DNA from 3 places in the Lactobacillus sp. M0393 genome. Region 1 is predicted to be linked to each of the others. Evidence: riboswitches for the same ligand, from Rfam matches in the RefSeq annotation. Region 1 holds a riboswitch; each other region holds the start of a gene.
What was found. A riboswitch is a leader RNA that binds a small molecule or an ion and turns the genes downstream of it on or off. The one in region 1 is predicted to bind thiamine pyrophosphate.
Positions count from the first base shown of each region.

Region 2: another riboswitch for thiamine pyrophosphate. It lies ahead of H3R29_RS00230 (ATP-binding cassette domain-containing protein); the one in region 1 lies ahead of thiM (hydroxyethylthiazole kinase).
Region 3: another riboswitch for thiamine pyrophosphate. It lies ahead of H3R29_RS06040 (ECF transporter S component); the one in region 1 lies ahead of thiM (hydroxyethylthiazole kinase).

Region 1 covers NZ_JACFPK010000007.1:154,870-163,208, reverse strand. The annotation lists partial or broken gene H3R29_RS07615 (Fic family protein) at 1-562, opposite strand, end outside; gene H3R29_RS07610 (Fic family protein) at 580-1,275, opposite strand; gene H3R29_RS07605 (helix-turn-helix transcriptional regulator) at 1,268-1,690, opposite strand; gene tenA (thiaminase II) at 2,043-2,702, opposite strand; TPP riboswitch at 2,902-2,999, shown strand; gene thiM (hydroxyethylthiazole kinase) at 3,076-3,864, shown strand; gene thiD (bifunctional hydroxymethylpyrimidine kinase/phosphomethylpyrimidine kinase) at 3,876-4,679, shown strand; gene thiE (thiamine phosphate synthase) at 4,690-5,355, shown strand; gene gap (type I glyceraldehyde-3-phosphate dehydrogenase) at 5,455-6,474, opposite strand; gene H3R29_RS07575 (LysR family transcriptional regulator) at 6,580-7,311, shown strand; gene H3R29_RS07570 (hypothetical protein) at 7,401-7,736, opposite strand; gene H3R29_RS07565 (LiaF domain-containing protein) at 7,753-8,339, opposite strand, start outside.
Region 2 covers NZ_JACFPK010000001.1:39,392-47,730, reverse strand. The annotation lists gene H3R29_RS00245 (LemA family protein) at 1-221, shown strand, start outside; gene htpX (zinc metalloprotease HtpX) at 238-1,134, shown strand; gene H3R29_RS00235 (helix-turn-helix transcriptional regulator) at 1,164-2,102, opposite strand; TPP riboswitch at 2,263-2,354, shown strand; gene H3R29_RS00230 (ATP-binding cassette domain-containing protein) at 2,396-3,754, shown strand; gene H3R29_RS00225 (energy-coupling factor transporter transmembrane protein EcfT) at 3,764-4,417, shown strand; gene H3R29_RS00220 (sucrose-6-phosphate hydrolase) at 4,459-5,874, opposite strand; gene rlmH (23S rRNA (pseudouridine(1915)-N(3))-methyltransferase RlmH) at 5,908-6,387, opposite strand; gene H3R29_RS00210 (S1C family serine protease) at 6,879-8,087, opposite strand; gene H3R29_RS00205 (MBL fold metallo-hydrolase) at 8,152-8,339, opposite strand, start outside.
Region 3 covers NZ_JACFPK010000006.1:14,045-22,383, reverse strand. The annotation lists gene H3R29_RS06070 (MFS transporter) at 1-31, opposite strand, end outside; gene H3R29_RS06065 (FAD-binding protein) at 38-1,480, opposite strand; gene H3R29_RS06060 (SDR family NAD(P)-dependent oxidoreductase) at 1,493-2,227, opposite strand; gene H3R29_RS06055 (FAD-binding protein) at 2,241-3,716, opposite strand; gene H3R29_RS06050 (LysR family transcriptional regulator) at 3,806-4,684, opposite strand; gene udk (uridine kinase) at 4,863-5,504, shown strand; gene H3R29_RS06040 (ECF transporter S component) at 5,597-6,175, opposite strand; TPP riboswitch at 6,218-6,307, opposite strand; gene H3R29_RS06035 (M42 family metallopeptidase) at 6,383-7,465, opposite strand; gene hpt (hypoxanthine phosphoribosyltransferase) at 7,704-8,273, shown strand.

The DNA of each region.
Region 1 (8,339 bases):
ACTTGTCAAGCGGTACGTTAATCAGACCGGCTCCGTTATCAATCATTATCTTGTTAGCTGCAATTGTGGCGGTTCGCTTGTTACCGTCGTAGAACATTTGCTGGCGCATATTGTGATACATCAGGGTCAGTGCCTTATCGGTGGCGGTACGATCACTGACTAACAACTGCTTTAAATATTCCTGTTCCTTGTTCTCTTCGATCATAGGTGGTTCAAACTCGCCCTGGTAAGTTGCTACACCGCCTGAACCATTACGCAAATATCCTGGAAAGGCCGCCGTATCGCGGGCAACAATCGCATTAAGCCTCTTTTCCATGTTTAAGTCCAGGGGCTTTTTTTCATTGATAGCAAACTGCCAGCCTCGCTTCAATTGAACAATAATATTAATATCATCGATTGGAATGCCGTCAACACCCAGGCCATCAATGATTGTCTAGGTTTGCGGCATGGTGGTAGTCAGGCCTTCAAAGCGTGAGTTAGTGAAGACTAATTTGTTTAGATTGGTTTTGGCAAAGCGTCTATTTTTTTCAGGCGTTAGCCTGAATTTGTCTTCATACTTCAATTGATTTATCCTGCTTTCTACTCTAATTCAAGGCCTTCATCTTGATCAAACTCCTGCTGCTCTTTGTTCTGTTGTTCAGCGTATTTTTGGGCAAGTTCAGCTTGGCTAAGTGTCTTTCCAGCACTTTGCTGCGAGGCTAGTACTTGGAACGCCCGATTGCGGCTGGGGGTGTTCTCAACTTTAATCAGTTTAGCAATTTTGCCAACGTTAGCTTCATTTTGCGCTTCAATCATCTCTTTGTTTCTTCGCGGATAGTCAATTACTTGGCCATGATTAGCCGCGTATGCAGAAAGAAAAACTTTGCAACTACGGCCGTTGCCCTCTCTAAACGGGTGCATGAAATTAATTGCGTCTAGCAGCTCAGCATAGTCTTTGTTAGCCAAAGGCTTGCCCGCGGGGTGCTTGTGCAGCATGTTATTAATATCTTTTTCGGCAAAATCGAATCTGGTATGATCAAAAAATTCATACCCGTTTTTATTGAAATTGCCGGGGCGATATTTACCGGCCCAATCGTATAGTTCACCAAATAAGAATTGGTGTACCTTCTTAAGGTCTCCGATATCGTTTATTTGGGGCTTTTTTTGCAACAAGAACAAAGCATTCCGAGCGGATAGCTCATATTCCTTTTTCTCTAACTCCTTTGGGTCATGGATATGGAGCTTATTTTTTAGGACGCCATTTGAATACAAGGTTTCACTAATCCAATCATTCATTATCCTTGCCCCAAATTTCTTCAAAGCGCTCAGCCACTACTGGATCAGGCTGGATAGCTTCATCAAATAATTTCTGGATATCTGATTCTGTAGGATTCCACCCTTCCAGGTGGTTGACTTCCACGACAGTTCTAATTTGTTGGTAAATTTCTTTATTAGCAATGAAAACGCCTTGGATAGTCTGCGTTTCATCGTTTATATCTAAAATATATGGTTGTGTTTCTAGCATATTGAGTAAATCTCCTGGCTTCTCTTTAAGTGCGATTGCAAAGGCATTAAGGACCCTAATTGACCAGGTCTCAATTGGTTTAACAATTGAGTTTCTTAAAGTACTAAGTGGGACGTTGCTGGCCTCAGCGACTTTAGCGACGCTTATATTTTTGCTTTTGAGTAGTTTAACGATTGTTGCACTCATTTTAAAACCTCCAATATCCTTACTTATATTATACCATATTTAATCACTTTTATAGTGATATATGGTAAAAAGCGATATTAGATTTTAAAGTAGTGCTATTCAAGTTCTATACCTGTGGATTGTATTACCTGCTTATTGGAAATCACAACACTATCTGTTTTGTCTTTATTTAATTGTATCTCCGCTTAGTAGAATTTTCTTGTTTTTTACTATTAACTAGCACATCGTTCCAATCTTTACCAATAGTTTTGGCAGGCTGTAAATTGCATTTATCAAATCAAGTAGGGTATTCAACTTAAAATTGCAATTTCCGATTTGCATTATTACAAAATAAAAGTACTTTTTGCAAAAGTTACTTCCAATCTTGCTTTTCATAAGCCATCTGCCAAAACTGCAATTCATAATAGCTGCTGCGCACAAACGCAGTTTGCATTTGCTCAAGTTCTTCATTAGTCGCACTTTCAGCCAAAGAGTTGGTTAAATGCAGCATTTTTGCTACGTTGGCGCCATACCATTCGCCATCATAAGTATCAATCCATTCCTGATAATAAGAAACCGGTGAGCCCTTTTCTGCCATTTTTTGGCCAATTTCCTGATAGAGCCAGTAACATGGTAAAAGTGCTGCAACCGCTGGTTTAACACCAGATCGATTTAATGTCATATGCATATGGTTAACGTAGTTATAAGCTGTTGGCGCCACCGGAGTTTCAGCAATTTCAGACGCAGTTATGTTTAATTCTTCAAAAAAATGGCCGCGTACTGATATTTCAACATCTTTTAAGTCTTGTGCCCCTGCCAGTAAAAATTCCTTTACTTCCTGATTATCCGTTTTTGCTGCAATTAATTCATGCAACTTGCTAAATTCTCTTAAATAATAGCGATCCTGCAACAAGTAAAATTTAAAAGTAGCAATCGGAAGTTCGCCACTTTGCAACTCCTTAATAAAGGGATGCACCATACTTTTATGCCACAATGCCGTCCCTGCTTCATGCAGCTCATCCGTGAATTTCATATTTACTTTCCTCCAAATTAAATAACTGTTAATTATTACTAACTACACTTTATTCAAAATTAACTATAATCACTATGCTTTTTTTGCTTTTTAGCATATTTTTAATAATAGCTAAAATACTAGTACTTATGGCGTATACAGATAGCATCTTTATTAACCCAGCATTGTAATCAATAGTATAATACGCTATAATTGAAAGCGATAACACGAGGGGTGCCTTTTTGGCTGAGATGAATTTTTTCAGACCCTTTGAACCTGTAAGCTAATACTTGCGTAGGAACGTGTCAAAAACGCTTAAGCTTTGGCATTTCCACGTGCCAAGGCTTTTTTATTAATCAAAATTTTTCAAAAACATTTAGTCGGGAGTAATAAAATGCAGTTAGACTTATTAGATAAATTACGAGCGCAAAATCCGGTTATTTTTAACATCGCCAATTTTGTGACAGTTCAAGACGTGGCCAATGCTGTCAATGCTATTGGTGCTTCGCCAATTATGAGCAATGAAGTCGCTGAAGCTGAAGAAATAGTGCGAATGGCTGCCGCAGTGGCAGTTAATATTGGCTGTTTAACTAAAGAGCAAATCAATCATATTAAAAAGGTAGAAGACCTAGCACGGCAATATAACAAGCCGATAGTATTTGATCCTGTTGCCGTTGGTGCAGTCGAATATCGCTACAAAATCGCAGATAAGCTTTTATGGGATTTTCATACCAGTATTATTCGCGGCAACATTGGTGAAATCGCTGCCTTAGGTGACTTCAACTGGAATTCAAAGGGCATCGATGCAGGTTCCGGCTCTGGTAATATTGATGATATTGCTATGAAAACTGCTCAGAAATATCATTGTACGGTCATTGCCAGCGGTCCTACAGATACAATTAGTGATGGTAAAAGACTGGCTCATGTTCACAATGGCTCACCCCTTTTTAAAACTCATGTCGGCTCAGGAGATATGTTAACCAGTATCGTCACAGCTTTTACAGCAGTTGCTGACGATCCTTTTGAAGCAGCTCAAATAGGTGCTTTAGTTTTCAGTTGTGCAGGGCAAATGGTTGTCCAAGATCATCCCGGTGTTGGACCAGGTACTTTTGGCATGTATCTCATGGATTATTTGTATAAAGTAACAGTCGCTGATATTAAGCAAATTGCTGATTTTGATTAAGGAACTTTATGATGACAGAAAAAATTAATTCTTTCCCCCAGGTTTTAACTATTGCCGGTACAGATTCAGGTGGTGGTGCCGGAATCATGGCTGACCTTAAAACTTTTCAAATGCAAAAAGTATTTGGAACAGCTGTTGTAGTAGCAGTGACAGCACAAAACACTTTAGGTGTCCAAAAATCTTTTTTACTACCACTGGAAATGGTTGACGCCCAATTCGCATCTCTAGCAGCAGATTTTCATATTCGTGCTTGTAAAACGGGAATGTTGGGCGATGCGGCTCATGTTCACCAAGTTGCTCTTAACCTGCAAAAGTATGACTTTGGCCCCATTACCATCGATCCCGTGATGATTGCTAAGGGTGGTGCACCATTATTAAGTCAAGATGCTGTCGCCACCGTTAAAAACGAGCTGCTGCCTTTAGCCGATCTAATCACACCTAACTTACCAGAAGCAGAAACTTTAACTGGCATCAAGGTGCAAATGCAAGATCAATTTCCTGAATTAGCCCATAAACTACAAGATATGGGTGTTAAAAATGTACTAATTAAAGGTGGTCACACTAATAGCGCAGAAGTAAAAGATTATGCTTTATTTGCCGATGGTACTGATCTTTGGGTCAGCAGTTCCAGAGTACATACTAAACGCACTCACGGCACCGGTGATACTTTAGCTGCAGCAATTACGGCTCAGCTGGCTTTAGGTCAAAGTTTACCGTCTGCAATTACAATTGCTAAAAAGTACGTTACCAAAACTATTAAAGAAACTATTCAAGTTGGTCATGGTCATGGCCCTTTAAATCATTGGGCTCAGTAATTTAGGAGAAATAATGAAAAACTTTAACACTGATTTTTTACATGCTTATTTTATTTGCGGCAATCAAGATGTGCCCAAAGGTAAAACACTACCTGGTATAGTCGCAGAAGCCCTTGCTGCCGGCATCACGGCTTTTCAGTTTCGGGACAAGGGTCCTAATTCAACTTTAAGTAAAACTGAGAGACTGCCTATGGCGCAAAAGCTGCATCAATTGTGTTATGCGTATCACGTGCCCTTCTTCATTGATGATGATGTTCAGCTCGCCCAACAAGTTCATGCCGAGGGCGTCCATGTTGGTCAAAGTGATGAAGAAATAAAACAGGTTATTAAAGAAGTTGGCGAGCAAATGATTATCGGCTATTCCTGTTCGAATTCAACGCAAGTTGAACAAGCCAATAAAATTAGCGGAATTGATTATTATGGCAGTGGCCCAATTTATGCCACCCAGTCTAAAAGTGATGCCGACCCCGAAATTGGTATTGCCGGCTTAAGCCAACTGGTCAAAAATGCTACTCGGCCAATTGTTGCTATTGGTGGGATTACCGCTAGCGACTTAAGCGCAATCGCTAAAACTAAGGCAGCTGGGGCTGCAGTAATCTCAATGATTGCTCAAAGCAATAATATTAAGCAGACAGTTAGTCAAATGCTCACAGCGCCATGGATAAAAAATGACTAGCATATTTTAAAGAAACAAAAATGATTCTGCACTCGGCAGAACCATTTTTTATTGATGATAAACAGTTTTTAATTGTAAAAATATGAGTTATATTGATAATTAACCTAATTGGGCAACTTTTTGCAGTGTTCTAATCATTTGAGCTACAAAGCCGGATTCATTATCATACCAGGCGTAACCCTTAACTAATTGTGCACCGTCATCACCAGTTTCAACCTGAGTCAGAGTCGGATCAAAGACCGAGCCATACTCAGTACCAATAATATCTGATGATACAATCTGATCATCATTATAACCAAAAGAAGGATTACCTTCAGTGTGCTTTTTAATTTTGGCATTAAACTCTTCAGCTGTAACTTTTTGCTTTAAAATAGCGGCTAGTTCAGTAATTGAACCGGAAATAACAGGGACTCGTTGAGCAATACCTGTAAGTTTGCCGTCTAATTCAGGTATAACTAGTCCTATCGCTTTAGCTGCTCCTGTAGAATGGGGAATAACATTAGCAACTGCGGCACGGGCATTACGGACATTGCCGCCACGGTCAGGTCCATCCTGCAACATTTGCGAAGCAGTATAAGCATGAGTGGTAGACATGATTCCTACCTGAATGCCAAATTCATCGTTCATTGCTTGTGCTAACGGTGCCAAGCAATTAGTGGTACATGAGCCAGCGGAAATAATTTGATCAGAGTCATTTAGTTGATCATCATTTACACTGTAGACAATTGTCTTCATGTTACCTGCAGGAGCAGAAATTAATACTCTTTTAACACCGGCATCAAGATGAGCCTGTGATTTTGCAGTTGAAGTGTAAAAGCCGGTACATTCAAGCACTATTTTGACACCATCATTTTTGACCCACGGAATTTGACTGGCATCTTTTTCCGCATAAACCGGAATATTTTTACCGTCAATTACAATACTATTAGTGGTAGCAGTTACTTCATGATGAAATTGGCCATGCGCGGTATCATACTTCAATAAATGTGCTAACATAGCTGGTGAAGTCAAATCATTGATTGCGACAATTTCGATATCATCACTGGCCACTTCATATATTCGCCGTAATGCAAGTCGGCCAATGCGGCCAAAGCCGTTAATACCAATTTTTGTAGTCATAATAAGTTCCTCCTTTTAGATTACAAAATTAGTATATTAAGATAAAATAGCCTTGCATAATCCAAGTTTATAATAGAGTTATCACTTTTAATGATATGGAGCAACATGAATTTCAACGACTTACATATTTACCAAACAATTTATGAAACTAGATCGCTTAACAAAGCAGCACTGAAATTAGGCTACACCCAATCCAATATTACAGCCAGGCTCAAAGCACTGGAGCAAGAATTGAATACGCCCCTTTTTGTGCGTTCTAATTTAGGAGTCAAACCAACCAAAAACGGACAAAAAATGCATGATTTCGCCACTAAAGTTTTACAAAACTACCAAAACCTGAAAGAGGATTTGTCTATTAACAAGCCCAAAGTCCTCATTTCTGAGTTGCTTTTTGGCTATATTATTACCCAAAAAGCACCATTTTCATTTGAGCACTACGACATTATCATTAAAAATACCAATGAAATTCAAGAATTAATAACTAAGCATGCATATGACATGGTCTGGACTTTTACCCCTATTACTCTACCCAAATATTCGCTAATCAAAAAAAGTCATTTAGAAGCCTGCTTTTTAAAAGGCAATAAAAAAACAGCCGGCAAAGTACCAGTTGCCATAAACGCAGACATAAATTGTCCGTTTCGTAACTTGACTCTCAAATTAACGCAGAATAAAAACAGCGTCACTGAAATCGACTCACTGGAAATGATTTTAGAGCTGGTCAAAAAAGGTCAGGCAACTGCATTATTGCCTAAATACTTAATGAATGATGATTTAGTTGCAGCTGATTCGCAAAGCTGGAATATCCCCTATTATTTTTATCGCTACCAGCTGTAAATAAAACATCCAATTTTTACAATTTAAAGTCTAATTGAAATAAAATGTACCAGGCACTTCTAGCCTGGTACATTGAATTTTTAGAAAAATTATTTTTTCGCCCGTAAAATTTTGGCCTTGGCATCATTGTAGCCGTCAATGTAGCGTTCTATTTCAATTGCTTTATTCTGGGTAACACGATTAACTAAGTTAACACCTTTTTTAGGAAAAGCTTTGAAAGAATGACTCTCTGCATAGTCCTTTTTGGCTTGTTCACAACCCATTTGATAATTACTGAGAGAACTCTTTTTCACAGCAGTTTTTGCTGTATGATAGGTATAATCATTGGTATCACGCCATTTTTTATAGGTTTTTTCAGCTTCTTTATAGTTTCCGGCTTCATAATTTTCTTTGACATAATCATGTAATTGTTTTAAATTAACCATTTTATTTTTCCAAAAGTTAAACATAATTAACTTCAACTTCACCCATGCTGAAATGGCCTGTTAACATTAATGTAGGACCGCCACCGGTAGATTCGTCATTAATATCTAATTCTCCCAGAGCTAGGTTTAAGTTATCACTGTTGACTTTCCATGAAGTTGGAACGTAAATTTCAATCTCACCCATGGTACCGTTAATATCTACTGTCACTACATCGCCAGCAGCCTTAGCCTGATCAAGGTAGACTTCAACTTCACCTAATGAAGAATTAATCATGACACTACGTAAATTTTGTGAATGAACATAGCGTGAAACTGATGACAGCTTCTGATTTATTACTATATCTTCACCATCAGTATGTTCTTTACTGTCATTAATGGTATTGCCATCAGTTGTATAATCTTTACTGTCATTAATGGTATTATTATCAGTCGTTTTATAACTTTTATCAAAGTCTGACCAATCATCATAGTAATCCCTAGGATTAAATTTATGTTTAAAGTAGTTTCCTCCTAAAAACCAGCTTTTTCTAAAAATTAATGTCAAACCTATATAAATCAGCAATGCAGCAATCAATACTGTCCATGGAACAATTTTGGTAATAT
Region 2 (8,339 bases), on a different contig from region 1:
TTAAAGCCAATCAAAACTTCTTGAAATTGCAAGAGGAATTGACTAATACTGAAAATAAAATTGCCTATTCAAGGCAGCTTTATAATTCATCTGCTGCTCTATATGATCAAAAACTTTTAACCTTCCCTTCCAATATTGTTGCTCACATTCATGGTTTTAAGAAAGTTGACTACTTGCAAACCAGTGAATCTGAAAAAGAAGTACCTAAAGTAAAATTTTAAATACTAGGTCAGTTTTATGTTATTTCAACAAATTGCCCGCAATAAGCGCAAAACTGTGGGTATTATGGGATTGTTTGTTATTATCTTGGCACTTGTAGGTGCAGGATTAGGCTACCTTTTTAGCAACAGACCAATTTTAGGTTTAGTTATTGCCGTGATTTTTAGTATAATTTACATGCTAATTGTCTTGCCCAATCCAGCAAACATGGTTATGAGCCTCAATCATGCCCAAGAAGTTCATGAGCAGGATAATCCTGAATTATGGCACGTTGTGCAAGATATGGCACTAGTTGGTCGTGTACCCATGCCGCGAGTATTTATTATCGATGATCCCAGTCCTAATGCGTTTGCGACAGGAAGGGATCCGAACCATTCAGCAGTTGCAGTTACTCAAGGTTTACTCGATATGATGAACCGGGAGGAACTGGAAGGAGTTTTGGGCCATGAGATTTCTCATATCAGAAACTACGATATTTTAGTTTCTACTATCGCTGCCGTGCTAGTCGGTGTCATTTCTTATCTTTCTGGGATCGCCAGCCGCTATATCTGGTGGATTGATGATGATCGCGATAGTGATCATGATAGTGGTGGCACTATCGTTGTCATTTTTAAGGTAATAGCTATAGCGTTTGTCTTAATTTTGGGGCCTATTTGTGCTAGTTTAGCGCAAATGGCGTTGTCACGTAACCGTGAATACCTTGCCGATGCTTCTTCAGTAGAGTTAACGCGCAATCCTCAAGGGCTAATTTCGGCGCTTGAAAAAATTGACGGCTCTGCACCAATGAAAAAAGCTGATCCCAGCAGTGCCGGAATGTATATTGAAGATCCTATGCGTAAAAAACGCAGTTTTACCCATTTGTTTGACAGTCATCCACCAACAGCGGACAGAATTAAACGTTTAGAAAAAATGTAAAAAAACAACCTTTTACTCAAGGTTGTTTTTTATTTCAAATTAATATTTGCCTGCCTGAATAGTTCTGCACGCATTTGTACTGGTGTTTCATGATAATATTCACTGAACTTCTTATAAAAGAAGGATTTACCGCTATAACCGACACGGGTAATTATCTCTTTGACGGAAATATCTGGACGAGCAAGTAAACTTCGTGCTTCCAGCATGCGCCTTTCATCGACATGTTCCACAAAACTTTTGCCAGTTTTTTGTTTAACCAAACTTGAAAAATAATTAGGATTAAAGCCAAAATGCTTGGCTGCATCATTAAGCGTAATGTTAGTAAAATGGGCATCAATGTATTTTTCCAGATCCGTTTTTGCAAACTGATGACTTGTTGCTGGAGTGGAAGTTAAATTCTGATTTCTAACAGCAGAAACGAAAAGCAAGGTAAGTTCTGCCATGATAGCGTTGCGGGTAAACAAGTCATAATTAAGATATTCATTAATTATCTTTTTAAGTAGATGGGCAGACTCTGACATTAAGGTTCCGTTAAGCCCTAATAATCTTTTTTGCTCAAAAGTGGTATTGATTTTTTTAAGCAATTTTTTCTCATAATTGTTCATTACAGTTAGATTGTCGAAAAAGTTCCGGACATCTATATTGGGGTCAAATTCGAGTTTAACTAAAATATCTTTACTACCAGGTTTTAATATTTCATAATTGCTCTTTTTCTGTAAAAAGAAGATATTACCATCATTGAGCATAAAATCCTGACTATTGATTCTCACTTTAGTTGAACCTTTTGCCTCATACAGAATAGTCAGACCTGTTGTTTGGTAGCGATGAATGCCCGTATTACGATTTTCTAAAAAGGCTATAAACAAATCAAAGTTGCTGTTACCTGGTTTTATTTTCACTTCATTAGTATCAGACCTAGCCGCATCTATGATACTGGCTAAATATTGTTCCAATTTAACTGCTGCCATTACTTTCACCTCTTATACAGTTTAGGGATTATATAGTTTTATTATATAGCAAATTTTCATCTTACTAATATAATTTTGTTATTTTACCTTTATCATTGCTACATGGGTAACGTAAACTCCTTGTGCATCTAGACAACTAATTTTCTTTTCTGTATAATAAAATTTAACATCGGGGTGCCTGTAAAGGCTGAGATTAAACCCGCAGAACCTGCTATGGATAATGCCAGCGAAGGGAAAACGAAAGATTTTACATCGTCAGGCTATTATCCTGACGATTTTTTTTGGTAACTAAATTGATTAAATTAAATAACCTAACATTTTCATATGATAAACAAAACGAAATTTTAACAGACATTAACTTAAATATTCCTACAAAGCAGTTTTCATTGTTAGTTGGACCAACTGGCTGTGGTAAATCTACCTTATTGAAAATAATAGCAAAGTTATATCCTGAATTTGCTGGACAACTAAGCGGTACTGTTACTCTGGGCGGCTTAAAGGCTGCTATGATGTTTCAAAATGCCAGTGAGCAATTTACTATGGCAACTCCTCGAGAAGAAATTATTTTTGCACTGGAAAACCTTTGCTTTAATAAGGCCCAGTATCTAAAACAGTTAAATGAAGCCGTTCAGTTTACTCAAATTGATTATTTACTTGATCAAAAAATTAATACATTATCTGGTGGTGAACAACAAAGAGTGGCATTAGCTGTCCTCATAGCGATGAATGTTGACCTGTTTTTACTTGATGAGCCCTTCGCCAGCTGTGATCCCGCTGCCCGCAAGTTCTTAATCGCTAAACTAGCACATCTGCGCGATCAAGGAAAAACAATCATCTTAAGTGACCATGTGCTAGCTGGTTATGAAGGAATCTGCGACAATCTTTTTCAATTTCAGGGTAAACGCCTGGTGCAGCTTTCTCAAGCAGAACAGGAAAAATTGTTGCGAAAAAATACTGATTCTAATTCCTATACTTTTGTCTTACCGCAGCAGACTGAGGAGTCATGCTTTACCCTGCAAAACGTTCAGATTAGACAAAATCGTTTACTTCTAAAGCAGGAACAGTTAAAGATTGTCTCTGGTAAAACCACTCTGATTACAGGAGCCAACGGTGTGGGCAAGACTTCACTTTTTAATGCTCTGACTAAAATGATCCCTTATTCAGGCAGCATCACCTACCACAGCCGTGAAATTAATAAATTACCTACTCGTAAGTATTTGCTTCATGTAGGCCAAATATTTCAAAATGCAACTGACCAGTTTATCAATGTCTCTGTTGCAGATGAAATTAACCTCAGCAAAAAAAAGCGGACCAATTCTTATTTTACTGATGATAAAATAGCTGCCGCGTTATCCTCTCTTGAACTTGATTCACTGCTTGATCATGTCGTATATTCATTATCCGGTGGGCAGCAAAAGAAACTGCAAATCTTATTAATGCTGATTTCAGATCAGGATGTATTGTTAATTGACGAACCACTTAGCGGCCTGGATGTTGACTCTGCCGTCAAAGTGATGTCTTTATTAAGAGAAAGTCAGAAAGCACGGAAGCAAACGCTTTTAATTATCAGCCATGAGTTAAAGAATTTAGCTGATTGGTGTGACTATCACCTCATTTTTAAAAACCAGCATCTAGCTTACACGAACAAGTGAGGTACTATCATGAATCCTAGTTTTAAATTTATCTTGGCTCTGATTATTTCTGTAGAAATATCACTGAAATCAAGTTTACTAACAAACCTCTTAATCATATTCTTTGCATTGGTCTATTTAATTTGCAAACACATTAAATTAAGCAATTTGCTTTTAACTCTACTAATGCCTTTAATTGCTGCTTTTACAGTTTTTGCGACTTTATACTGGTTCTCGCCACAGCCCAACTTACAGAACGCACTAAGCTTATCTAGTCGAATTTACGTTTATACTTTGACTATCTACTGCGTTTCAATAGACACTACTGCTACAGAATTTGCGCGCTCTTTTGAACAAAATTTTCATCTACCCAGCAAGTTTGCTTATGGAGTTTTGGCTGCTCTTAATATCGTTCCCCGAATGAAAGAGGCTGTTAAGCAAATTCGCACTGCTGGCATGATGCGGGGAGTATATTTGAGCTTTTGGTCACCTGTTCTTTACTTTAAGGCTATCTTAGTTGCCCTGAATTCTGCAGAAAATTTAGCCCAAGGTATGGCATCCCATGGTTACCGCGAAAATGCCAAGCGTTCTGTCATTGCAGCTGTTCCTGTTAAAAAAAGTGACTGGCTACAGTCAATTGCAATTTTGGTTTTAGTAAATCTAGCATTATTGACGTTAAAATAAAAAAGTGGACGTGCTTGTCCACTTTTTTTCTATCCCTTAATTTATTCAGCTAAAGAATAACCTGCAACACTAATATTAACCGGCTCGTCTGCATTAATAAAAATTACTGGCTTTTTGGTTGTGTAATAGCGTTCTGAAAATACCAGCTCTCCGTCATTTAAGAAAAATTCAATTGAACTTGTATCAATAAAAACTTGAATTTTTAGTTTGGAGTTTGGTCTTAGTTTGCCATAACGTTGCGCGTCAGATGGCCCTTTATCCGCTCTGGTCAAAATTACTTCGCTATTTTCCTTATTCCAAGATAGTATAATCAGATTTTCCTGTTCATTTTTAAAAACAAAGCTAATCTTATTACCGAACCAGTCTTCTGCAGCAAACATTAAAAGCAATTCCAAGTGCTGCGGATCAGAAACATTAACTTGCATTGAAGAACTTGTTTGTTTTTCGTCAACTACTTTTTCTTGCCGCAATTGTTTCAACTCATTTATGGGCGTCATATACAGCTGATTGTTCTTTAAAGTTAATTCTCGCGGCAAAGTTAATGCCCCACACCAGCCATCAGCCTGCTCGGGAAAGTCTGCGTGCCACATATCGAGCCAGCCAAAAACAATGCGCCTATCATCAGGAGTTAACATGGTTTGGGCAGCGTAAAAGTCATGTCCATGGTCAAGTTCTTGAAATGCACCATGTTTAAATTGATTGTTGCGATAATCCATTTTACCGATAAAATATCCCGTTTGATAGCAGTTAAGATATTCTTTACCCTTTGCCACGATTCCTTGAGGTGAACATAACAAAACGTCCTCTCTGCCCAATGAAAAAAGATCAGGGCATTCCCAGGTATATCCTTCAATATCGGCTCCCCGAGAAACAGCAATTGGGCCTAAATAATCCCAGTGCAATAAATCAGTCGACTTATAAGTAATTGCACGGCCTAATCCTTTCTTATCCTGACCACCCACAACAATATAATATTCATTTCCATCTTGCCATACTTTAGGGTCACGAAAGTGCTGTGAGTTATCCGTCGGTGGCAATGCAATCACAGGATTACCACTATATTTTGTAAAATGAATGCCATCATCACTATAGGCAACATTTTGCGTTTGATAAAAGCGACTATGATCATTGACATCGTAGTAATGATTACCTGTATAAATCAGATACAAACGACCATCCTTTTCAATTGCATTGCCAGAATAACAACCATCTTTATCCTCAGGACTGTTCGGCGTCAGTGCAACTGGTAATTCTTCCCAGTGAACTAAATCTTGACTGCGATAGTGGCCCCAATGCATAGGGCCCCTTTTAGCTGAATAAGGATAGTATTGGTAAAAAATATGATAGTAGCCTTTATAATATGAAAAACCGTTAGGATCATTCATCCATCCAGAAGGTGTTGTTATGTGATAATTTAGCCGATATCGCTTGTTAGTAATTTTAGCCGGAGTTTGCATTTTTATTTTTTATTGCCTTTCGCATAATTAAATCTACTTATGATAAGGACTGCCGCTATTAATCATAAAGCCGCGATAAATTTGTTCAATCAAAACGACCCGCATTAACTGGTGGGGCAAAGTCATTTCACCAAAGCTCATTAAATCGTCCGCTCTTTTATCCACTTCTGAACTAGTACCTAAACTGCCACCGATAACAAAAGTAAGATCAGAATGTCCATAGGTTGCAAGATCCTTTATCTCGTGCGCAAATTCTTCACTAGTTCGCTGCTTGCCATTAATTGCGGTCACAAAAACGTATTCTTTATCTTTTATTTTGCTCAGAATTCTTTGTCCTTCTATTTTTTTAACATTTTCCTGTTCTGCCGCACTAAATTTTTCAGGAGCTTTTTCATCTGGCACTTCTATTACCTGAACTTTGGCAAACCTACTCAGCCTTTTTTGATATTCAGCAATAGCATCCTTAAAATACTTTTCTTTTAGCTTACCCACACAAACAATTTTAATATTCATAACTGCTATTTTATCCCCCAATTCCCAAAGTTTCCACTTAGCTTTTCCACAACTGTGTAAAGTTAAAAACTACATTTTGTGGTTTTTACCTTTAGTAAGCGAATAAATTGTGTTTTGCTTATTTTTTTAAATTTATCAAATTAAATTTACCCACAGTGAGATTAATTATAGGTGATTTTCACAAACTTTTTACCCTCAAATACTGCTGTTAAGCCTTGAACAACTGTTTGATCTAATTAATTTTCACTATTATTTACACACAATTCACAGGTTTTCCACAATTTGTCCCAACTACTTTTTCGCATTTTATGCACAATCCACAAAGTTATCCACAATTATCAACAAGATTTTTATCTTTGTGTTTTACTTGACAGCTATTAATTCCGAACTTTAATTTGTTTCCCAACAATAATATTAAGAAAAAAGCTATACTTATGTTTCAAACCGCATAGTATAGCCTTTTTTTTACTTAATTCTAGAATATTTTTGATTTAGTCTGATTGCAATTTAACTCGTAAATTGATTTCTTTTCCATTACGATTAACGGTTAAATTAACGTTATCTCCGACTTTGTGATTATACAAAATGCTGTGTAACGAAGCGACATCTGAAACAGCTTTGTTGTCAACCTTAATAATTACATCGCCTGCTTTAACTCCTGCTATAGCAGCCGCACTGTGCTTAGTAACTGAATCTACATAAATACCATTTTTAAGATTAGATTTGATGTTAAGGTGGTTTCTGTAACTGGAAGGAATGCCTTGTAAAGCAATTACTTTAACTCCCAATTGTGGACGCACAATCTTACCTTTCTTAACCAATTGATTAACGATAGTTACTACTTCATTGGAAGGAATAGCAAAACCCATTCCTTCGACTGATGTACCGTCGCTTGATTGCGAAAGCTTCATTGAGTTGATCCCAATAACCTGTCCCGCGGAATTAACTAATGCACCACCCGAGTTACCAGGGTTAATTGCTGCATCCGTTTGAATAACCGTTTGCTGATTAGCAGATGAAGTAGTAATGCTACGTGCCGGAGCCGAAATGATCCCTTGCGTAACCGTAGAAGCATATTCACTGCCCAGAGGAGAGCCAACCGCAATTACTGTTTGTCCTGCCTGTAAGCTCTTGGAATCGCCAAATTCAGCCGTTTGAGTAACATAGCTGCTATCAATAGAAAGTACAGCTAAGTCTGTTGTAGCATCCGTACCAATGATACGGGCATTAACTGTTTTACCATTAGACAGCATAACCTGAACTTTATCACTACCAGAAACAACGTGGTTGTTGGTAACAATATAGCCCTTATTACCGGACTTAGTGTAAATTACGCCTGAACCTTCGCTGTATGTCTGCAGCTTTCCTTTGCCCTTATTATCATTATCGTAATCGCCGAAAAAATCGAAAAGGGAATTGCTGCTGTTTGTCTGCCTTTTCATATTAATAACTGAAACTACAGCACCTTTAACGTCATTATAAGCTGGGGTCATTGTCCCGCTGGTTTTAGCACTGTTTCTAGAGGTTTTAGCACTGCTGGAACTAATACTAGTCTGTGCATTATTATTCATATTAGCATTATTAATTTGATCTAAGGCCACATATGAGGCCCCACCACCTATAAGTCCGGCTACAACACCAACAATAGCAGTCTTCAAAATGCCATGTTGCTGACGACCAGAGTTTTGATTATTCATCATTTAGTCTCCTTTATACATCTTTTTTACTATACTAACAAAATTTGAAAAAAGGTAAAAAATTTCCTTAAATTTGTACTAAATTAGTTGGCTGGACCGGATCGGTCAAAACAATTTTAACATCACTAGGCAAATTAGCATCTCCGTCAACCATTATTTTTTTAGCAGCATTGTAAGCTAACTTTGCCGTATTATTGTGCTGACTCCTGTGTGCCAAAAAAATATGTTCTGTTTTACTTGTTACCACATCCAGCA
Region 3 (8,339 bases), on a different contig from region 1:
TTGAATTGGAAACTCTTTTAGCACTATTCATTGATATTTACCGGGTTTTAGTAATACTTTGAACGGCATTTCTACCTGAAAATACGGCATAACCTGCTGTACTTCCTGGTAAAGTGACAGCGTAAGTATCACCAACAAGCATCCCTGCAGCATCATTGCCAACAGCATAAATTCCGGTAAGTGGATAACCGTATGAATTTAAAACAGCATTGTTATTATCAACGCGAATACCACCAATTGCACATGCCATACCAATACCCAATTCTACTGCATAATATGGACCATCTTTTAAAGCTGTCATATATGCGGGAGCTTTACCAAAGTCGGTATCGGTTCCTTTAGCCACTAAGTCGTTATAACGCCCAATTGTTTGCGGCAAATTGGGCAAATTCAATTTCTCTGCTAATTCAGCCAGAGTATCTGCTTTAGTCAGGTACTTATCACCATTCTGTAAGTCACGCGTAATTTCTTCTTGTAAATGCTCCAATTTTTCAGGTGAAACTGGTGAATTGCCTACTTCCTTGTAAAGACCGACATTAGTTAAATGGTCAACCGTTTCTTGATTAAGGATTGAAAAGGTTCTTGATTGGGTTAAAAGAGCGCTGCCGGCATGACACATGTTGTCATTGACATCTTCATTAACAAAGCGTTCACCTTGCTCATTCACCCATAAAATTGCCTCTTGAGTCGCTGCTGCTGCCAATTGTTCAGGCATATGAACAAAAGGTGGACGTGTTTTATCCAAAATAGCACCACCACCATATTGAATGGCGCCCATCTGATAGTGTTCAGCTCCAGCCTGCCATGCTAGTTTCATGCCGTCCCCGGTAGATTTGCCATCACTAACTGACAGCAAGCGTTCAGTTGCAGGAGTCCGTTTCTTAATCAAATCCGGATTATCCACATAGCCACCTGTAGCTAAAATCACTTTAGTTGCAGTTAATTCTCTAAACTGTCCTGTAGCCTCATTTTTAATAACTAGACCACTGACATGACCATTATGTTGTAAAATTTTTTGCGCACTAATGCTAGTCACAATTTCCACGCCAAAAGCTTTAGCCTGAGGTATTAACTTTGCTATCACAGCATGACCACCACCGGCAAAAGTATGAATCGTAGGCCAGCTTTTACCTTGAGGACCAACTTTACTATACTCAACTCCAAGGGAATGAAGCCAGTCAATTACTGAACCACTTTGACTAATATATTTTCTCAAATGAGGGGCACTAGCTTCATAGTGGGAATAGTTCAGTTCATCTTGGAGCAATTTGGTAGGATCAATCTTAATACCTTTTTCTTTTTGCAAAAAGCTGTCGACTCCCATTGCGCCTTCAACATAGTTGCCGTCACCGCCAAGTGTCCTGCCTTTTTCAATTACCAAGGTCTTAATACCCTGCTCGCCAGCACTGACAGCTGCTGCCAAACCGCTAAGCCCGCCACCAACAATTACTAGGTTATATTCGGAATTTTTAGGAAACATAAATTTTCTCCCCTACTTCAGGCCGACTGAAACGCCGCCGTCGCTTAGAATTGTCTGACCGGTCATAAATGTGGCTTCACTAGCTACAAAAACAAAGACTTTAGCAACTTCAGCAGCGGTTTCTGCCCTCTTCATTGGTACAGTCGGTAAAACTTTCTCCAAAAAGCCGCCTTCGTTAAGTGGGGTTTTAGTTAGACCGGGAGCAACACTATTAACACGAATATTTTTGTCAGCATAATCAATCGCCGCAGCTTGAGTCATACCAATAATGCCATTTTTGGCTGCATTATAAGCGCCCATACCACCAGGATTATAAATGCTGCCTAAAGCACTGGTATTGACGATTGAGCCATAGCCTTGTTTTAAGAACAGTTTGATTTCCTCACGCATACATAAGAAGGTCCCACGCAAGTCCAAATTAATCGTATTATCAAAATCTTCATCAGTCAGTTCGGCAAATGGCTTCAAAACGCCACCGCCAGCGTTATTCATTACATAATCAATCTTACCGTAATCGGAAACGATAGTTTGTAACCCGTTCTTAATACTGTCTTTATCCATGACGTTCAAAATCAAGCCGGTAATCTTACCGTTATATTTTTCATTCATTTCAGCAGCAACGTCCAGCACTTTCTTGTTATAGTCAGTTAAAATGACATCGCTACCTTGCTTAGCAAATTCTTCACTAATAGCATAGCCAATACCTTGAGCAGCTCCAGTAACAACAGCAACTTTTCCTTCTAACATTTTTCTTTTTCTCCTAATTTAAACTCTTAATTGCTTCTTCTGCAGCAATCCAGCCGGAAACAAAGGCAAAGCCGTTAGCAATACCTTCATAGCTCGGGTAGCCATCAGAATATAAGCCGTTAACATTATTACCAACAATATATAAATCTTTAAGTGGAGTGCCATCTTCTTTTACCGGCTGACAGTTACGATCAACATTGACACCGTCTAATGTTCCTAAAATTGCGCAGTGCTCAATTATTGCGTAAAACGGTCCTTCTTGAACGTCAAACAATAATTCAGCAGCCGGCTTTAAGAAAGTGTCGTCCTCTTTCTGCTTAACGGCCTGGTTATAAGAATTGACACTTCTTTCAAGGGAAATATAAGGCAATTGCAGCTTTTGGGCCAGTTCCTTTAAGCTGTCTGCTTTTACTACTTCACCCGTTTTAACCGTGTTATCAAAGTCTGTTTGAATATTAGGTAAAGGCCCCACAGTTGTTCTTGGGGTTTGCCCCACGTCACAGAACTGTCTTTCAAAAGTGTCTTCAAGATTAACCTCTTTTTGCTTAAAAGTGTCTAAAGTCTTTTGGTCCAGTAAAACGTAGTACATACCGTTAACGTTATGGGCAGCATTGCCCCACATAGCAAAATCATAAACTACATCCTCGTTTACAAAACGATTAGCGGTTTGATCCAGCCACAGCAATGGTAAATTGGTTAGAGTTTCAACCGCACTGTCTCTTTTCATAGGATTAATACTCATACTTGGTGCACAGCCATGGGCAAAAAGAACTGGGCGGTGACGACAATCTGCACCTAATTTATGCGTTAATCTAATTCCCGTACCCGTAGATTTGCGCTCTCCCAGGTTCAAAAGTGCGTTAGTATCTGAAAAATTGGCTGTCATCATTTCCTGACTGCCGCAATAGCCGCCATCAGCAAATATTACTTTTTTAGCAGCAATTCTAATCTCTTCACCATCTTTATTTTTAGCAATAACTGCTTTTAAGCCATTATCATATTCCAGATCGACAGCTGCAGTTTCCAACATTACCTTATTGCCAGCTGCGGTAAATTTATCCGGTAATTTATCCCAGTTAGTCATTTTCTCTTTAAAATTATTAAATTTATGGTAGACCAGTGGATCATTTAAGTGTGCTTTTTGTTCGCTTTGTTCCACAGTTACCGGTAAACCCATTTCTGCTAAACGATCGATATTGGAACCTGACTTTTTTAAAAATCGCGCCAATAGTTCACCATTAACAAAGAAGTGGTTGTAATCTGTTAATCCGTTAAAAGCTTCACGATAGCCATAATTTACGTGTAGCTTTTTTTGTTCAGTGGAATTAATAGCAAAAACTCCATGAGCACCAAATTTGCCGGCACCTCCGACTTTGTTACCTTTTTCTAAAAGTACAAATGGCACATGCTTTTGATAAAGTTCAAAACAAGCTGAAATTCCAGCCGATCCTGAGCCAACAACTACGACATCAGTTGAAAAAGAATTCAATGTAACATCACCCTTTCTGATATTTTGTGATTTTTATTACAATTGAATTCTATGTCAATTTAGATCAAAGCGCTAACACATAAAAGTTATCAGCGATAAGTTAAAGTTGTCACATGCTTAAGCATTTTACCGAATTTAGTTGAAACCATTGAATTCATTGCTATTACCACATTAAAAGTTTTTTGCAATTGAACTGGCGATAAACGCTCAATATTATTGCAGTTTTGCGGTAAATTAAATGATTCCGGTACGATTGTGATACCACCATTGAAGTTGACATTTAAACATCCAGCGGCAAAGCTGTTGACTTCTGCCACTTCTTTATATTTCCAACCATTTTGACAGTAGATTTTAAGCATAGCAAGCTGAATATCAGTAATACCAGTTGATTTCCAGTTTTGCATATAAAGCATACTGTTCTCAGCGAGCTGCTGCTCATCCCCGTGATATTGTCTTAGTTCATCTTTATTTAGCAGTAAGTCAAAACTAGTTTTCCTAAAAGGTAGACTGTCTATTTTATTATTACCGGCAAAAGCTAAGTCAAATCCAACCAGTATGTCATAATTACCATTAATCAATCTTTTGATGCAAGAATCAAAATTTTCTTCGTCAAAATTTGGCTGACAAATATCTGGTATTTTTGAAGCAAATAATGCAGCGTCATTTTCAAAGCCTTGCAAAAAATGGACACGTAACAGCTTCTCCGGGTTAGGATCCGGGTGGTGCCAAATTTCACTGTACAAATTAATAATTTCTACGCTGCGTTTATAAAAAACTTCTCCTACTGGCGTTAACGAGAATTTACCAGCAGAACGGTTAAGCAATTTTTGGCCCAATTCATCTTCTAATTTCTTAATAGCTGAACTGACTGCTGTTTCTGAAACATAGTTTCTCCTTGCTGCTGAAATAAAGCCGTGAGTTTGAACGACATCAACGAAATATTTTACCGGCATTAAATTATAATTCATTTTGCACCTATGCTATTTAACACAAATTACTTTTTTCACATTTATCATATAAAAAATTTAGTCAATTTTAAACCGCATTCAATAGAAAAGTAGCATTAATTATCAAATATACCTTAACTGTTGGTAATTATGGCAAAAGTAAAGTAAAATGTTTAAGGATTAAAAAAGGAGTGGCATAATGTCTAGACTTGAAAAGCCCGTAGTGATTGGTATTACCGGTGGTTCAGGCAGCGGGAAAACTACCATTGCGCAAAAAATTGTTGCCCAAATGCAAGAGAATGAACACGTTTTGATTATGACTCAGGATTCATATTACAAAGATAATACCGGGATTCCTATGAGTGAAAGAAAGAACATCAACTATGATCACCCAGATGCTTTTGATGTTCCTTTGCTTAGAAAACAGTTGCAAGACTTATTAAATTATCGGTCAGTCGAGATGCCGGTTTACGATTTTAAAGAACATACCCGTAGTCAAAAGACCATTCATACTGAGCCTGCCGATATCATTATTCTTGAAGGAATTTTGGTTTTAGCTAACAAAAAAATTCGTGATTTGATGGATATTAAAGTTTATGTTGACACAGATGACGATATTCGCTTTATTAGACGTTTAGAACGTGATCTAAATGAGAGAGGCCGGTCCATTGACTCTGTGATTGAACAATATTTAAGCACAGTTAAGCCGATGTATCATCAATTTATTGAGCCAACCAAGCGCTATGCGGATATTATTGTTCCAGAAGGCGGTAAAAATGATGTCGCCATTGATATGCTTACAACTAAGGTACACTCAATTTTAAGTAAAAAAGAAAAATAAAAAAGGAGTAATTGCTTCACGTGATATGACCCCCAAAAAATTTGTCCTAATTTTAGGGTTCACATCAAAGAGCAATGCTCCTTTTTAAATAATTAAGCTATTTTTGGCTTTAATGCTTTATCAAATAAATTCGTAATCAGCTTAACTAAAACGCCATCAAAAACCAGAGCAGAAATGATATTAGTAATAAGCATTACGACTTGTACTTGCATACTGAATTTGCTCCAGCCATATAAAATATATGAGGGAATAAAACAGCCAAATGAAGCAAAAAACGCACCAGTTAAGACGCTTTTCCAAGTGAAATTTTGATAACGCTCTTTTTTAGGGAAAAAGCCGATCTCATTAGTAGCGCCTTGAATAATTCCGGAAAGAATCGTAGTAGCACCCCACTGACCACCTATGGCCATTTCAACCACAGAAGCAAGTAATTCACCAATCGTACCGGATCCTGCAGTAGGAACAAAATACATCGCTAAAGGTCCAGCCATAAGCCATAAACCTGTAAAAACAGTATCAGTCACTGGTGCGAAACCTGTCGGCACCAACAACATTTTTATTAAATTAAAAGCCCAGTTAAAGCCATATGTATAAATGACTCCCATAATAATTCCAATTAACGCAATTAAAATAATCGACTTTACATTCCATTTTGAAGTTCTAGTAAACATAAAAAATACTCCTAACTTTACATGTCAGTAGGAGTATCATTATTACCTAATTTTACACTTCCCTAACGCAGGTATTGTCCCGATCAGGTTCAGAGGGTATTTCTCAGCTTTTTGGCACCCCTAGTGACTGCTATTCAACTTTTACTATTGTATCATACTTTAACTAAGTTTACTCCTTATTTTAGACAATTAATGTAGTTAATGCCATTAAAATTGACTAAAACTTGCCAGTTTTTCTTTAGTTAAATCACGAATAATAGCAAGCGTCAAAGCAACAGATGCTTTAAAATCTGAATAAGCACTAAAACAATATGGAGAATGTTCATAACGAACAGGAATACCAATCACAATGGTTGGTGCGCCATTTTCATAATAAATTGCCGCGCCATCTTGGCCACCCCCAGTGCGAACAGAACGAGTGTACGGAATATTATTCTTATCAGCCAAATCGCAGACATACTGTTGAAATTTAGGATTAGGCAAAAACGACGTATCCATGTCACGTAACATCGGTCCCCTTTTCAGTCCGGTTTGTGACAACCATTCTGGGGTAAAGGTATCATCTGCTGGACAGGATTCAAGAACAATCGCTAAATCAGGCTTTACTGCACGCGCTGTCACATACGCCCCGCGCAGACCGACTTCTTCCTGGCTGGAAAGTGCTGCAACAACGTTAAATGCAGTTGGTTCACCTTTTAAATTGTCTAAAACATCAGCCATAGCAGCTGCGCCAAAGCGGTCATCAAAATCTTTGCCGAAAAACAAACCAGACTTTTCATTGTATTCACATTTAACATCCACAAAAATAGGACAACCAGTATCAATTTGATAATCATTAATTGTTTCGGCACGTGAACTGGAACCAACGTCAATTGACATATCGGCTACGTCCGGTACATTATTTTTTTCGGCTGTAGTCATAAAATGAGGTGGTTTAGTAGCCACAACACCGGGAACGTATTCACCTGCACGATTTTTAATTTTTACGCGCAGAGCAGGAATATTATATTTAACCCAGCCGCCAAGGGGTACAAACTTAATCATGCCATTAGGACGGACAGCTTGAGTAATAAAGCCAACAGCATCTGAATGTGCATCCAGTTGAATCACTGGCCGACCTGGTTGGTTTTCTTTTTTGCTGGCATACACATTGAGCATACCATCAACTTTCACGTCAGCAAAATCTTGAACAGTATCGGTAAATAGTTTAACAAATTCTCCTTCAAAACCAGAGGTGGAATTGGCATCAGAAAAAGCCTTGAGCATTTTAATTTCTTGTTGTTTTTGCATTTTTTTACCTTTCACTAAAAATATCTTATTCTTTAATTTTACCAAAAACAGAGGTTGCACGTTAAAAATTTAAGCAAATTGAGAATTATCTTACTGCTTTTAGCAATATAGCTACTTTTTGTACGTAATTGACTGCTAAAAAAGTGAAAATAGTTAAAAATGGTCTGTTTTTTTAGCAAAAAAATGATATAATCGAAATATTAGGAATTTAAATTGTTTTACAATGAAGGGTAGATAAATGCCAAAAAACGACAATATTAATAATATTATTGATCATAAATTGTTTAGTGAAGATGACATTCACCAAATGTGTGTTAAGTTAGGAAAGCAGCTTACTAACGATTATGCTGGTAAGAAACCGTTAATCGTTGGTGCTCTCAAAGGTGCTGTTTTCTTTTTAACTGATTTGGTTAGAGAAATGGACGTCAAAGCTGAAATTGATTTTCTCGATGTCTCAAGCTATGGTAATGAAATGGAGTCTTCCGGGAAAGTTAAGCTAGTTTCTGATTTAGCATCTGATGTGAAAGATCGTGATGTTTTAATCGTTGAAGACATTGTTGACACTGGTTTAACTTTAGATTTTATGAAAAAGTTGCTTGAAAAACGTGGGGCAAAAAGCGTTAAATGTTGCGTTTTACTTAACAAGGAAGCAAATCGTAACGTTGATGTTGATGTTGAATATTATGGTTCAAAGGTTGGTAATGAGTTTGTAGTAGGCTACGGACTTGATTTCATGAATTATTACCGTAACCTGCGTTACATTGGTGTACTAAAACCCGAAATTATTAAACTGGTTAATAATAAATAAAAGAGTCTGGGAAAAAAGTGCTCTTTGAAGTTAAATTAAAAAATTTCACAATTTAAAAAGACCGAC